Regions from separate parts of the Phaeacidiphilus oryzae TH49 genome, predicted to be linked through region 1. Evidence: riboswitches for the same ligand, from Rfam matches in the RefSeq annotation. Region 1 holds a riboswitch; the other holds the start of a gene.
The links. Region 1 has a riboswitch for thiamine pyrophosphate ahead of thiO (glycine oxidase ThiO). Riboswitches for the same ligand answer to the same signal wherever they lie in the genome.
Positions count from the first base shown of each region.

Region 2: linked by a shared signal. The riboswitch ahead of BS73_RS20045 (purine-cytosine permease family protein) and the one ahead of thiO (glycine oxidase ThiO) in region 1 are both predicted to bind thiamine pyrophosphate.

Region 1 covers NZ_JQMQ01000005.1:5,577,492-5,582,687, reverse strand. The annotation lists gene thiE (thiamine phosphate synthase) at 1-96, opposite strand, end outside; gene BS73_RS28585 (Rv2175c family DNA-binding protein) at 155-520, opposite strand; gene BS73_RS28580 (NAD(P)/FAD-dependent oxidoreductase) at 553-1,824, opposite strand; TPP riboswitch at 1,870-1,982, shown strand; gene thiO (glycine oxidase ThiO) at 1,980-3,194, shown strand; gene thiS (sulfur carrier protein ThiS) at 3,191-3,391, shown strand; gene BS73_RS28565 (thiazole synthase) at 3,406-4,200, shown strand; gene BS73_RS28560 (PTS fructose transporter subunit IIABC) at 4,517-5,196, opposite strand, start outside.
Region 2 covers NZ_JQMQ01000005.1:3,675,701-3,680,896, forward strand. The annotation lists gene BS73_RS20040 (glycerophosphodiester phosphodiesterase) at 1-124, opposite strand, end outside; gene BS73_RS20045 (purine-cytosine permease family protein) at 283-1,713, opposite strand; TPP riboswitch at 1,773-1,886, opposite strand; gene BS73_RS20050 (S1C family serine protease) at 2,058-3,506, shown strand; tRNA gene BS73_RS20055 (tRNA-Ser) at 3,654-3,741, shown strand; gene BS73_RS20060 (sugar O-acetyltransferase) at 4,038-4,607, shown strand; gene BS73_RS38820 (DUF6344 domain-containing protein) at 4,934-5,196, shown strand, end outside.

The DNA of each region.
Region 1 (5,196 bases):
GAAGTCGGGCAGGTCGCCCTGCGCGCGGCGGGCGTCCGTGCACAGGTAGAGCCGTGCGTCGGCGAGCGCCGACGCACGCTCCTCACGGGTTTCCACAGTTGTTGACGTCCCCTCAGACCTTGGGCTCAGACCTTCGGCTCGGATCTTCGGACGCTCAGACGGCCATCGCCTGGGCGCGCCGCTTGACCTCCGTGCCGCGGTTCTCGCGCAGCGCGTCGATGGGCGTCCCGGGCAGGGTGTCGTCGGGGGTGAAGAGCCACTCGATGGCCTCCTCCTTGGTGAAGCCCGCGTCCTTCAGCACGGTGAGCGTGCCGACCAGGCCCTTCACCGGCTTTTCGTCCCCGATGAAGGCGGCGGGCACCTGGAGGCTGTTGTTCTCACCCCGTCGGACGGCGAGCAGATCGCCCTCCTTGACCATCTGCCGGACCCGGGTGACTTCCACCCCCCACTTCTCGGAGATGTCCGGCAGGTACATCCAGGAGGGGACCAGGGCGTCGATCTTGGGATCAATCTCACTCACAGGGGACAGCCTACGATCCCGATGCGCCTGGGTCAGCGCCGCACCGCGGACTTCAGCGGAACCGCCGAGTCCGAGGCCGCCACCGGGTCGATCGGGGAGCCCAGGGCGAGCAGCCGCCGGCCCTGGGCGACGTCCCGCGGCCGGTTGACGGCGAGCAACGCCATCGGCACCCCGTCGCTCTCCCGCAGCCAGAGCACCGACCAGCCCTCCGGCCCGTCCGGCTCGCCGCGCTCGACGACCAGGTCGCCGGCCGGGTGGTGGCCGAGGTACTGGATCATCCGGCCGAACTGGTCCGACCAGAAGTACGGCACCGGGTCGTACGCGTCGTCGGCGCCCAGCATGTTGGTGACCACGGTGCGCGGGCCGTTCAGGGCGTTGTCCCAGTGGTGGACGGTGAGCCGGGCGCCGTAGCGGGTGGAGGGGAAGGAGACGCAGTCGCCGACCGCCCACACCCCGGCGTCCTCGACGCCGGGGACGGAGGCCCGCAGCCGGTCGTCGGCCAGCACGGCGCCGTTGTCGTGGAGGGCGACGCCGCTGCCGGCCAGCCAGTCGGTGGCCGGGCGGGCGCCGACGCCGAGGACCACGGCGTCCGCCGGCAGCTCCTCGCCGTCCGCCAGCCGGACCCGGTCGGCGGAGAGCTCCGCCACCCGGCAGCCGGTGCGCAGCTCGACGCCGGCCTCGGCGTACCAGGGGCGGGTGCGCTCCCCGTACTCGGCGGGCAGGGCGCCGGCCAGCGGGCGGTCGGCCGCCTCCAGGACGACCACCTCGCAGTCCGACTTGCGGGCGGCGGTGGCCACCTCGGCGCCGATCCAGCCCGCCCCGACGATCACCACCCGGGCCCCGGGGCGGAGCGCCGAGCGCAGCGCGAGGGCGTCGTCGTGGGTGCGCAGCAGGTGCACCCCGGAGCCCGGGGCGGTGCCGGGCAGCAGGACCGGGGCGGCGCCGGTGGCCAGCACCACGCTGTCGTAGCGGAGGATGCTCTCCTCGCCGTCGCCGCCGGTCACCCGGAGCTCACGGGCGACCGGGTCGAGGCCGGACGCCCTTGTGCCGAGCCGGAGTTCGATCTCCCGGCCGACCGCGTCGAACTCGAAGGCCGAATGCTCGGTGGTGCCCAGCAGCAGATCCTTGGAGAGCGGCGGGCGGTCGTACGGCGGGTGGAGCTCCTCGCCGACCAGGGTGATCGGTCCGCGGTGGCCGTTCTCCCGCAGGCCCAGCGCGATCTGCAGGCCGGCCAGCCCGGCGCCGACCACGACGACCCGCTGTTCAGCGGCCGACGCCCGCTCCGTTCCCGGCGCTTCCGGCATCCCCGGTCCACCCCCACCCTTGCGAAGCGATCACCTGTACGGTGGGGAGGGTATCGCGGGAGCCCGGCGCGCCGGGCTGAGAGGGAGGCGTTCGCGGCCTCCGACCGTCCGAACCTGATCCGGGTCATGCCGGCGAAGGGAGGTTCTGGGAACCCATGGCTGGAAGCGACGCTGACGCGGCCGTCGACGTCCTCGTCGTCGGCGGCGGGATCATCGGCCTGGCCTCGGCCTGGCGGGCGCGCCGGCGCGGCCTCTCGGTGACCGTGCTGGACCCCGATCCGGGGCGCGGCGCCAACCAGGTGGCCGCGGGGATGCTGGCCCCGGTCACCGAGCTGCAGTACGGCGAGGAGCCGCTGCTCAGGCTGGGACTCGAATCCAACGCCCGGTACGCGGAGTTCGCCGCCGAGCTGGCCGAGGCCTCCGGCGGGATGGACCTGGGCTACCGCCGGTGCGGCACCCTCGCCGTCGCGCTGGACGCGGACGACCGCGCCGAGCTGCGCGAGGTCCACGCGTTCCAGCGGCGGCTGGGCCTGGACGCGGAGTGGCTGACCGGCCGCGAATGCCGCCGGCTCGAACCCATGCTGGCGCCGGGGGTCCGCGGCGGGCTGCTCGCCCGGGACGACCACCAGGTGGACGGCCGCCGGCTGGGCGCGGCGCTGACCGCGGCCTGCGAACGGTCGGGGGTGGTGATCGACCGAGCCCGGGCGGCGGAACTGACGTACGCGGACGGCACGGATGGCACGGACGGCGCGGACGGCGCGGATGCCGGCGGCGAGCGCCAGGTGGTCGGCGCGCGCACCGGCGACGGGCGGCTGCTGCGCGCCGGGCAGACCGTGCTGGCCGCCGGTTCGCGCTCCGGCGAGCTCTACGACGGGCTGCCGGTCCGCCCGGTGAAGGGCCAGGTGCTGCGGCTGCGGATGGACGGCCCGTTCGCCGGGTTCCTCGGGCGGAACGTCCGGGCGGTCGTCCGCGGGGTGCACATCTACCTCGTGCCCCGGGAGAACGGCGAGCTGGTGATCGGCGCGACCACCGAGGAGCGCGGCTGGGACACCACCGTCACCGCCGGCGGGGTGTACGAACTGCTGCGCGACGCCCACGAGCTGGTGCCCGGCATCACCGAGCTTCCGCTCGCCGAGACCGGCGCCGGGCTGCGGCCGGGCTCGCCCGACAACGCCCCGATGATCGGGCCGACCGGGGTGCCAGGCCTGGTCGCCGCCACCGGGCACGGGCGCAACGGCGTCCTCCTCACCGCGGTCACCGGCGAGCTGGTCGCCGAACTGCTGGCGACCGGACGGGTGCCGGAGCTCGCCGCCCCCTTCTCCCCCACTCGTTTCCGGCGCCCGGAATCCGCGGAGGTGCGCGCGTCATGATCGTGTCCGTCAACGGCGAGCGGCGGGAGTTCACCGCCGGCACCACCCTGGACCAGGTGGTCGCCGAACTCAGCCGGGCCCCGCGCGGGGTCGCCGCCGCGCTCAACGAGTCCGTGGTCCCGCGCGGCTCGTGGGCGACGGCGACACTCCAGGACGGGGACCGGGTCGAGGTCCTGACGGCGGTTCAGGGCGGCTGAGGAGAACGATTGCCATGGCTGACGATGTCTTCACCCTTGCGGGACGGAGCTTCGGCTCCCGACTGATCATGGGCACCGGCGGGGCGCCGAGCCTTGAGGTACTGGAGCGGGCGCTGATCGCCTCCGGCACCGAGCTGACCACGGTCGCCATGCGGCGGATCGACCCGTCGGCGCGGGGCTCCGTCTTCGAGGTGCTCCAGCGGAACGCGATCGATCCGCTGCCCAACACCGCCGGCTGCTTCACCGCCGGCGAGGCGGTGCTGACCGCGCGGCTCGCGCGGGAGGCGCTCGGCACCGACTGGATCAAGCTGGAGGTCGTCGCCGACGAGCGGACGCTGCTGCCGGACGCCGTCGAGCTGCTGGACGCGGCGGAGACGCTGGTCGACGACGGCTTCACGGTGCTGCCCTACACCAACGACGACCCGGTGCTGGCCCGCCGGCTGGAGGAGGTCGGCTGCGCGGCGGTGATGCCGCTGGGGTCGCCGATCGGGTCGGGGATGGGGATCCGCAACCCGCACAACTTCCAGCTGATCGTGGAGCAGGCGGGGGTGCCGGTGATCCTGGACGCCGGGGCCGGCACGGCGTCCGACGCCGCGCTGGCGATGGAACTGGGGTGCGATGCGGTGATGCTGGCCACCGCGGTGACCCGGGCGCAGGACCCGGTGCTGATGGCCGAGGCGATGCGGCGGGCGGTGGAGGCGGGGCGGTTGGCGCGTCTCGCCGGCCGCGTGCCGAAGCGCTACCACGCGGAGGCGTCCAGCCCGATGGCAGGACGCGCGAGCTTCGACCCCGAGGCACCGGCGTTCTAGTTCTCTGCCCCCGGCCCCGCGAAGTCGCGCAGCGACTTAAGGGGCGCGGGGAACTGCGCGCCGAGGCGACTACGATCCGCAGCCGACAACGGAGTACGGGTTGCAGCCCAGTGGCCACTGCCGGCGCGCAGTTCCCCGCGCCCCCGACGAGCCCTTCGGGCTCACCCGGCCCCGCGAAGTCGCGCAGCGACATAAGGGGCGCGGGGAACTGCGCGGCGAAGCGGCTACGGTCCGCAGCCGGCAACGGAGTACGGGTTGCAGCCCAGTGGCCACTGCCGGCGCGCAGTTCCCCGCGCCCTCGACGAGCCCTTGGGGCTCACCGGGCTCCGGGGGTGCCGCGGAGGGACTTGAGGGTGATGACCGCGGCGGCCGTCACCGCCGTACCGGCGGCGATCGCGAGGACATACAGCAGCGGGCGGCCGATCAGGGGCAGCACCCAGATCCCCCCGTGCGGAGCACGCAGCGTCGCGCCGAACCACATCGAGAGGCCGCCGACGACCATGGAGCCCAGCATCCCCGACGGGATCACCCGCAGCGGATCCGCCGCGGCGAACGGGATCGCGCCCTCGGTGATGAAGGAGGCGCCCAGCACCCACGCGGCCTTCCCGTTCTCCCGCTCCTCCGCGGAGAACAGCCGCCGCCGCACCACGGTCGCCAGCGCCAGCCCCAGCGGCGGCGTCATCCCGGCGGCCATCACCGCCGCCATCACCTTCAGGCTGCCCGCGCCCGGGTCGCTGCCCGCGGTCGTCAGCGCGCCCGCCGCGAAGGTGTAGGCCACCTTGTTGAGCGGGCCGCCCATGTCGAAGGCCATCATCGCGCCCAGCACCACGCCCAGGATGACGGCGTTGCCGCCGGACATCCCGTTCAGCCAGTGGGTGAGGCCGCTCATCGCGGTGGCGATCGGCTGGCCGAGGACCACGAACATCAGGAACCCGATCACCGCCACCGAGATCAGCGGGATCACCACCACCGGCATGATCCCGGCGACGCCCTTGG
Region 2 (5,196 bases), 1.9 Mb from region 1:
ACTCCAGCGCGTCCGCGCCCTCCTCCAGCGCCCGGCGGTAGGCCGCCAGGGTGTGCTCGGCGATCGAGCCCGAGGAGCCGCGGTGGGCGACCACGTGGACGCGGTCCCGGTTCGGGATCGCGATCCCCTCGGGGGCGGTGGCTCGGGGGGACCGTGGAGGGGTCGTGCGCTCGCTCACCGCACCAGACTAGGCAGCCGTACCGGGGCCGCCGCGCGCTCCGTGCCGACGGCCGGGTGACGGCACCGTGAAGTCTCGGTGCCGCTCACCCCGGCGGCGCGGGCTCAGCGCCCGCGGCGCTCGGCGCGCTCGGCGCGCTCGCCGCCGCTCCCGCCGCTGCTTCCGCCGCTGCGCTCGCGCTGCTCGCGGCGGGTCAGCGGGGTGAGCGCCAGCATCAGCAGGGCCGGGACGAGGAAGGAGAAGAGCGAGGCCGAGGTCCACACCTGCGGGTGAATACCGGTCAGTTCCTGCACGCGGGACCAGAAGTCGGGCCAGAACGCCCCCCAGCCGGTCAGCTCGGTGGGCGCCAGCAGCTGGTAGACGGCGAAGCCCAGCGCCCAGGGCAGCAGGGTCAGCCAGCGGGTGGGCGCCTGCTCCGACATGTCCCAGCCGCCGGGGCGGCGTCCGGCCCCGAAGAAGTAGTCCACCGCCAGCACCGCGAAGAGCGGCACGAAGACCGCGCCGATCAGGGAGAGGAAGGCGAAGTAGGAGTCGAAGTTGCTCACCAGCAGGCCCAGCACGGTGACCAGCGCGCCGATGCCCAGCGACAGCCAGCGCCGGTCCACCCGGGGCAGCAGGTTGTGCAGCGACATCGCCGTCGAGTAGACGTTGGCGAAGGACTGGTCGGCCTCGCGCAGCACCAGCACGGCGAAGAACAGCCAGCCGGCCGCCACCCCCATGAAGGTCGAGAAGATCTTGTTCGGGTCCCCGCCCACCTGCACCAGCGCCACCAGGCCGAGGACGTAGCACCAGACCTGGGCCACCGAGTAGCCGAGGAACGAGCCCCAGAAGGAGGCCCGGCCGGTGCGGGCGTGCCGGGTGTAGTCGGCGGCCAGCGGGACGAAGGAGATGGAGACCGCGACCACCGCGTCGGTGGCGGGCAGGAAGCCCTGCCAGTTCCCGTGGCCCGGGTCGGGCACGCCCTGCCGGACCAGCTGGACGGTGAAGTAGAGCATCGCCACCGCCACCGCGATCGCCACGTACCGCCGCAGCACCGCGATCGAGCCCAGCGGACGGATCGTCAGGCCGGTGGTCAGCAGCCCGGCGAGGACGACGTACAGCCAGTGCGGGCCGCCGCCGAAGAGCGCCTCGGCGCCCATCGCTATCACCGTCAGCTCGTACACCCCCCAGCCCACGCACTGCACGATGTTGAGCACCGTCGGGGCGTAGGAGAGGCGGGTGCCGAAGAGCCCGCGGAGGACGGCCATCGCCGGGGCGCCGGTCCTGGTGCCGACCACGGCGGCGATGGAGAGCATCAGCGTGCCGATCACGGTGCCGACCGCGATGGCGGTGATCGAGGCGGTGATCGAGAGTTCGTGGCCGGCCGTGCCGAGGACGGTGGCGGCGCTGCTGAAGCCGATCAGCGAGACACCGAGGTTGGCCCAGAAGGCCGCCTGGTCGCGCAGGCCCAGGGTGCGCGGCGGGGCGGTGTCGAGCACCAGCGGCGCCTCGTGCTCGCGGTCCCCGGACAGCAGGGTGGCGGTCCGTTCGGCCACGGCGGAGGACGAGGAAGAGGAAGAGGACGAAGAGGACGAAGAAGAAGACGTAGACGGGGACGTCACGGCCCACAGCTCCCTACGCCGGCATTACCCGGTCAGGTTCAGGCGGTCGGCGTCCCCATGTCGACGCCCTCTCAGCCCGGCTGGTCCGAGCTCCCGCGTTCCGTTGTCGCCGGGACATGGTAGGACGGAGCCCCCGGCGCGGCCAAGCGCCGTGCGCTCCCGGTCCCGGCGACCGGATCGAGGCCGCCCGGCACACCGATTGACGGGTTCCGTTTACGGTGTCCAGACAGTCGATGGACGAAGCTAAGGGACCACGGTCCTGTCCTAGGAGGTCTTTCGTGAGCACCGAGCAGGAGGGTGGGGGCGCCGACGTGCCATCGGCGAAGACTCCTCCGGAGGGGGAGGAGGTGCTGCACCGGCTTCCTCCGCCTCAGCCGCCGTCGGCGGAGCCGCCCGCGCAGCCGGCCGCGGAGCCGCCCGCGGAGCACGCCGCGGTGCCGGGTGCGGGTCCCGCCGACGCGTCGGCCCCGGGTCCCGCCGCTGCGCCGGCCGGAGCGGATGCCTTCGCCGCCGCGCCGCCGCCTCCCGCCGAGCCCCCCACGCAGCCGTACATCCTCGGCGGCCAGTACCCGCCGCCGCCCGCCGCCCCGCCGAAGAAGGGGCGCGGGGGGCTGATCGCCCTCCTCGCCGCCGTCGCGGTGGTGGCCGGCGGTCTCGGCGGGGTGATCGGCTCCTCGGTGGAGAAGAGCAACTCCTCCTCCGACTCGAGCACCACGGTCTCCTCGTCGACCGACCCCAAGGCGCTGGAGCGCTCGCCGAACAGCGTCGCCGGGATAGCGGCCAAGGCGCTGCCGAGCGTGGTCACCATCGAGGCCAGCGGCTCGCAGGAGACCGGTACCGGCAGCGGCTTCGTGTTCGACACCCAGGGCCACATCCTGACCAACAACCATGTGGTCGCTCCCGCGCTGAACGGCGGCAAGCTGACCGTCAAGCTCTCCGACGGATCCAGCTACCCCGCCTCGGTGGTCGGCCGGGCCTCCGGCTACGACGTCGCGGTCGTCAAGATCGACAACCCGCCGACGGACAAGCTGAAGCCCCTCCCGCTGGGTGACTCGGACAGCGTCGCGGTCGGCGACCCGACCGTCGCCATCGGCGCGCCGTTCGGCCTCTCGGGGACGGTGACCACCGGCATCGTCAGCGCCAAGAACCGGCCGGTCGCCTCGGGCGACGAGACCGGCAGCCAGACCTCGTACATGAACGCGCTGCAGACCGACGCGTCGATCAACCCGGGCAACTCCGGCGGGCCGCTGCTCAACGGGCAGGGCCAGGTGATCGGGATCGACTCGGCGATCCAGTCCACCAACAGCGGCGGCTCCAGCCCGTTCGGCGGCAGCAGCCAGCAGTCCGGCAGCATCGGCCTCGGCTTCGCCATCCCGATCAACGAGGCGAGGCGGGTGGCCGGCGAGCTGATCAACACCGGCCAGCCCATCTACCCGATCATCGGCGTGCTGCGGAACGACAACTACCAGGGCGACGGGGCGCAGATCTCGCCGACCGCGATCCAGGGCACGCCCGCGGTCACCCCCGGCGGCCCCGCGGACAAGGCCGGGCTGAAGGCGGGCGACGTCATCACCAAGCTGGACGGGGTGCCGATCGACAGCGGGCCGACCCTGGTCAGCGAGATCTGGTCGCACGAGCCGGGCCAGAAGGTCAGCGTGACCTACACCCGGGGCGGCCAGACCCACACCACGACGCTCACCCTGGGCTCTCGCAAGGGCGACCAGTAGCGATCGCCGGCAGGGCCGGCGACGGCGGCGAGCGGGCCCCGGAGACCAGACCGGACGGAATGGCTTGTTCCGCCCAGTCCGTGCCGGGGCCGCTCGGCAGTCGTGAGAAGATCGCCTCTGACGGCCCGCCCCAGCCGGCGGGCCGGAGGAGAGTTGCCCGAGCGGCCTAAGGGAACGGTCTTGAAAACCGTCGTCAGGTAACCCCTGACCGTGGGTTCGAATCCCACACTCTCCGCCGGGGGCGTCCACCCAGCTCGGGGCGGGTTCGCGCGAACAGCGCCGACCCGCCCTTCTCGTTCTCCGTCTGGACTGTCGCGCTGCGCTGCGCAGCGCCGTGGGAGAGCGGCGGGGGGTGTCGTGGCGACGGACGTACAACCGATGGTTGTTTCGATTGCGCCGGAGGTTGTTTGCGAGTGGGAGGGCGCGGGGCTGTAATGCCTGTCTGCCGGACCCCGACCCCGGACCCTCTGGTCGGCCGAGGGCGCCAGGGCGACCGTCCGGCGACGCCTACGAACCTGGAGCACCGGCCCTATGCGCAACGAGCAGCGCCTCCGCAGCCGAACCCCCGAGTCCCGCGCGTTCGTGGAGCGCGTGCAGCTCGTCATGGGTCTGACCGCGCGGCTGAACGCGCTTCCCTTCGACGACCTCGACGGGAGGAGGGAGCTGCTCGAAGAGATCTTCGGCAATCCCGTCCCGGACTCGCTGTCGATCCTGCCGCCCTTCTACTGCGACTACGGCCTGGGCGCCACCTTCGGGGAGAAGGTGTTCATCAACCAGGGCTGCTACTTCCTCGACCTCGGCGGCATCACGATCGGTGACCGCGTCATGATCGGTCCCCGGGTGACGCTGAGCACCGCCGGCCACCCCGTCGAACTCGAGGAGCGCTACGACGGGATCACCCACGCCCCCATCGTGATCGAGGACCAGGTCTGGATCGGAGCCGCCGCCACCATCGCGCCCGGGGTGACGATCGGCCGGGGATCCGTGGTGGGAGCGGGCGCCGTGGTGGCGAAGGACGTGCCGCCGATGTGTGTGGTGACGGGGACGAACATGGTCGAGCGACGGCGGCTGAAGACCGTTCCCGAGGCCGCTCGGGGGTAGGTGTCGGCGGCGGTGGCGGGCGGCCTGTCTGCGCTGCTCGCGGGGGTGGCTGGGCCGTCCGAGTGGTGTTGATACGACGATCCGTAAGTCGGGGCGTGTCGACTATGGGTTGTATGTCGCTCTTCGCATCATGGCGAATGTATGTAAAACCGCCTTCCGCGAAGTGAGGGGTCATGGCAGCCACCAAGGTACCGACGCTTTGGGCCGTGCTCGTCCGTGTCATCGGCGTTCTCGGTGTTCTGTTCGGTGCTGTTGCGAGCGGCGTCAAGTCGCTCGCCGGATTCGGAGGTCGGGCGCCGCAGGCGACGCCCGCGCAGGGAGCGCCCGTGCTGGGCGCGGAGTTCCGGACGGAGGCGGTCGGCCGACCGGCCGTCGTACCCGGCGGAGGCACCGGGGGTGAACCCGGTGCGGCCGACGCCGGCCCCGGGGCGCTCATCCCCGGACAGGGCGTCAGGTCGGCGGCGGCGGTGCGACCGCCGAGGCAGACCGTCTTCAGCGACGACCCCGCGGCGCGCCGGCGCTGGCGGAAGTGGAAGCTCCCGCCGACCATGAAGCAGCGGATCCGTGCCGAGGCGCACGGCGCGACCCC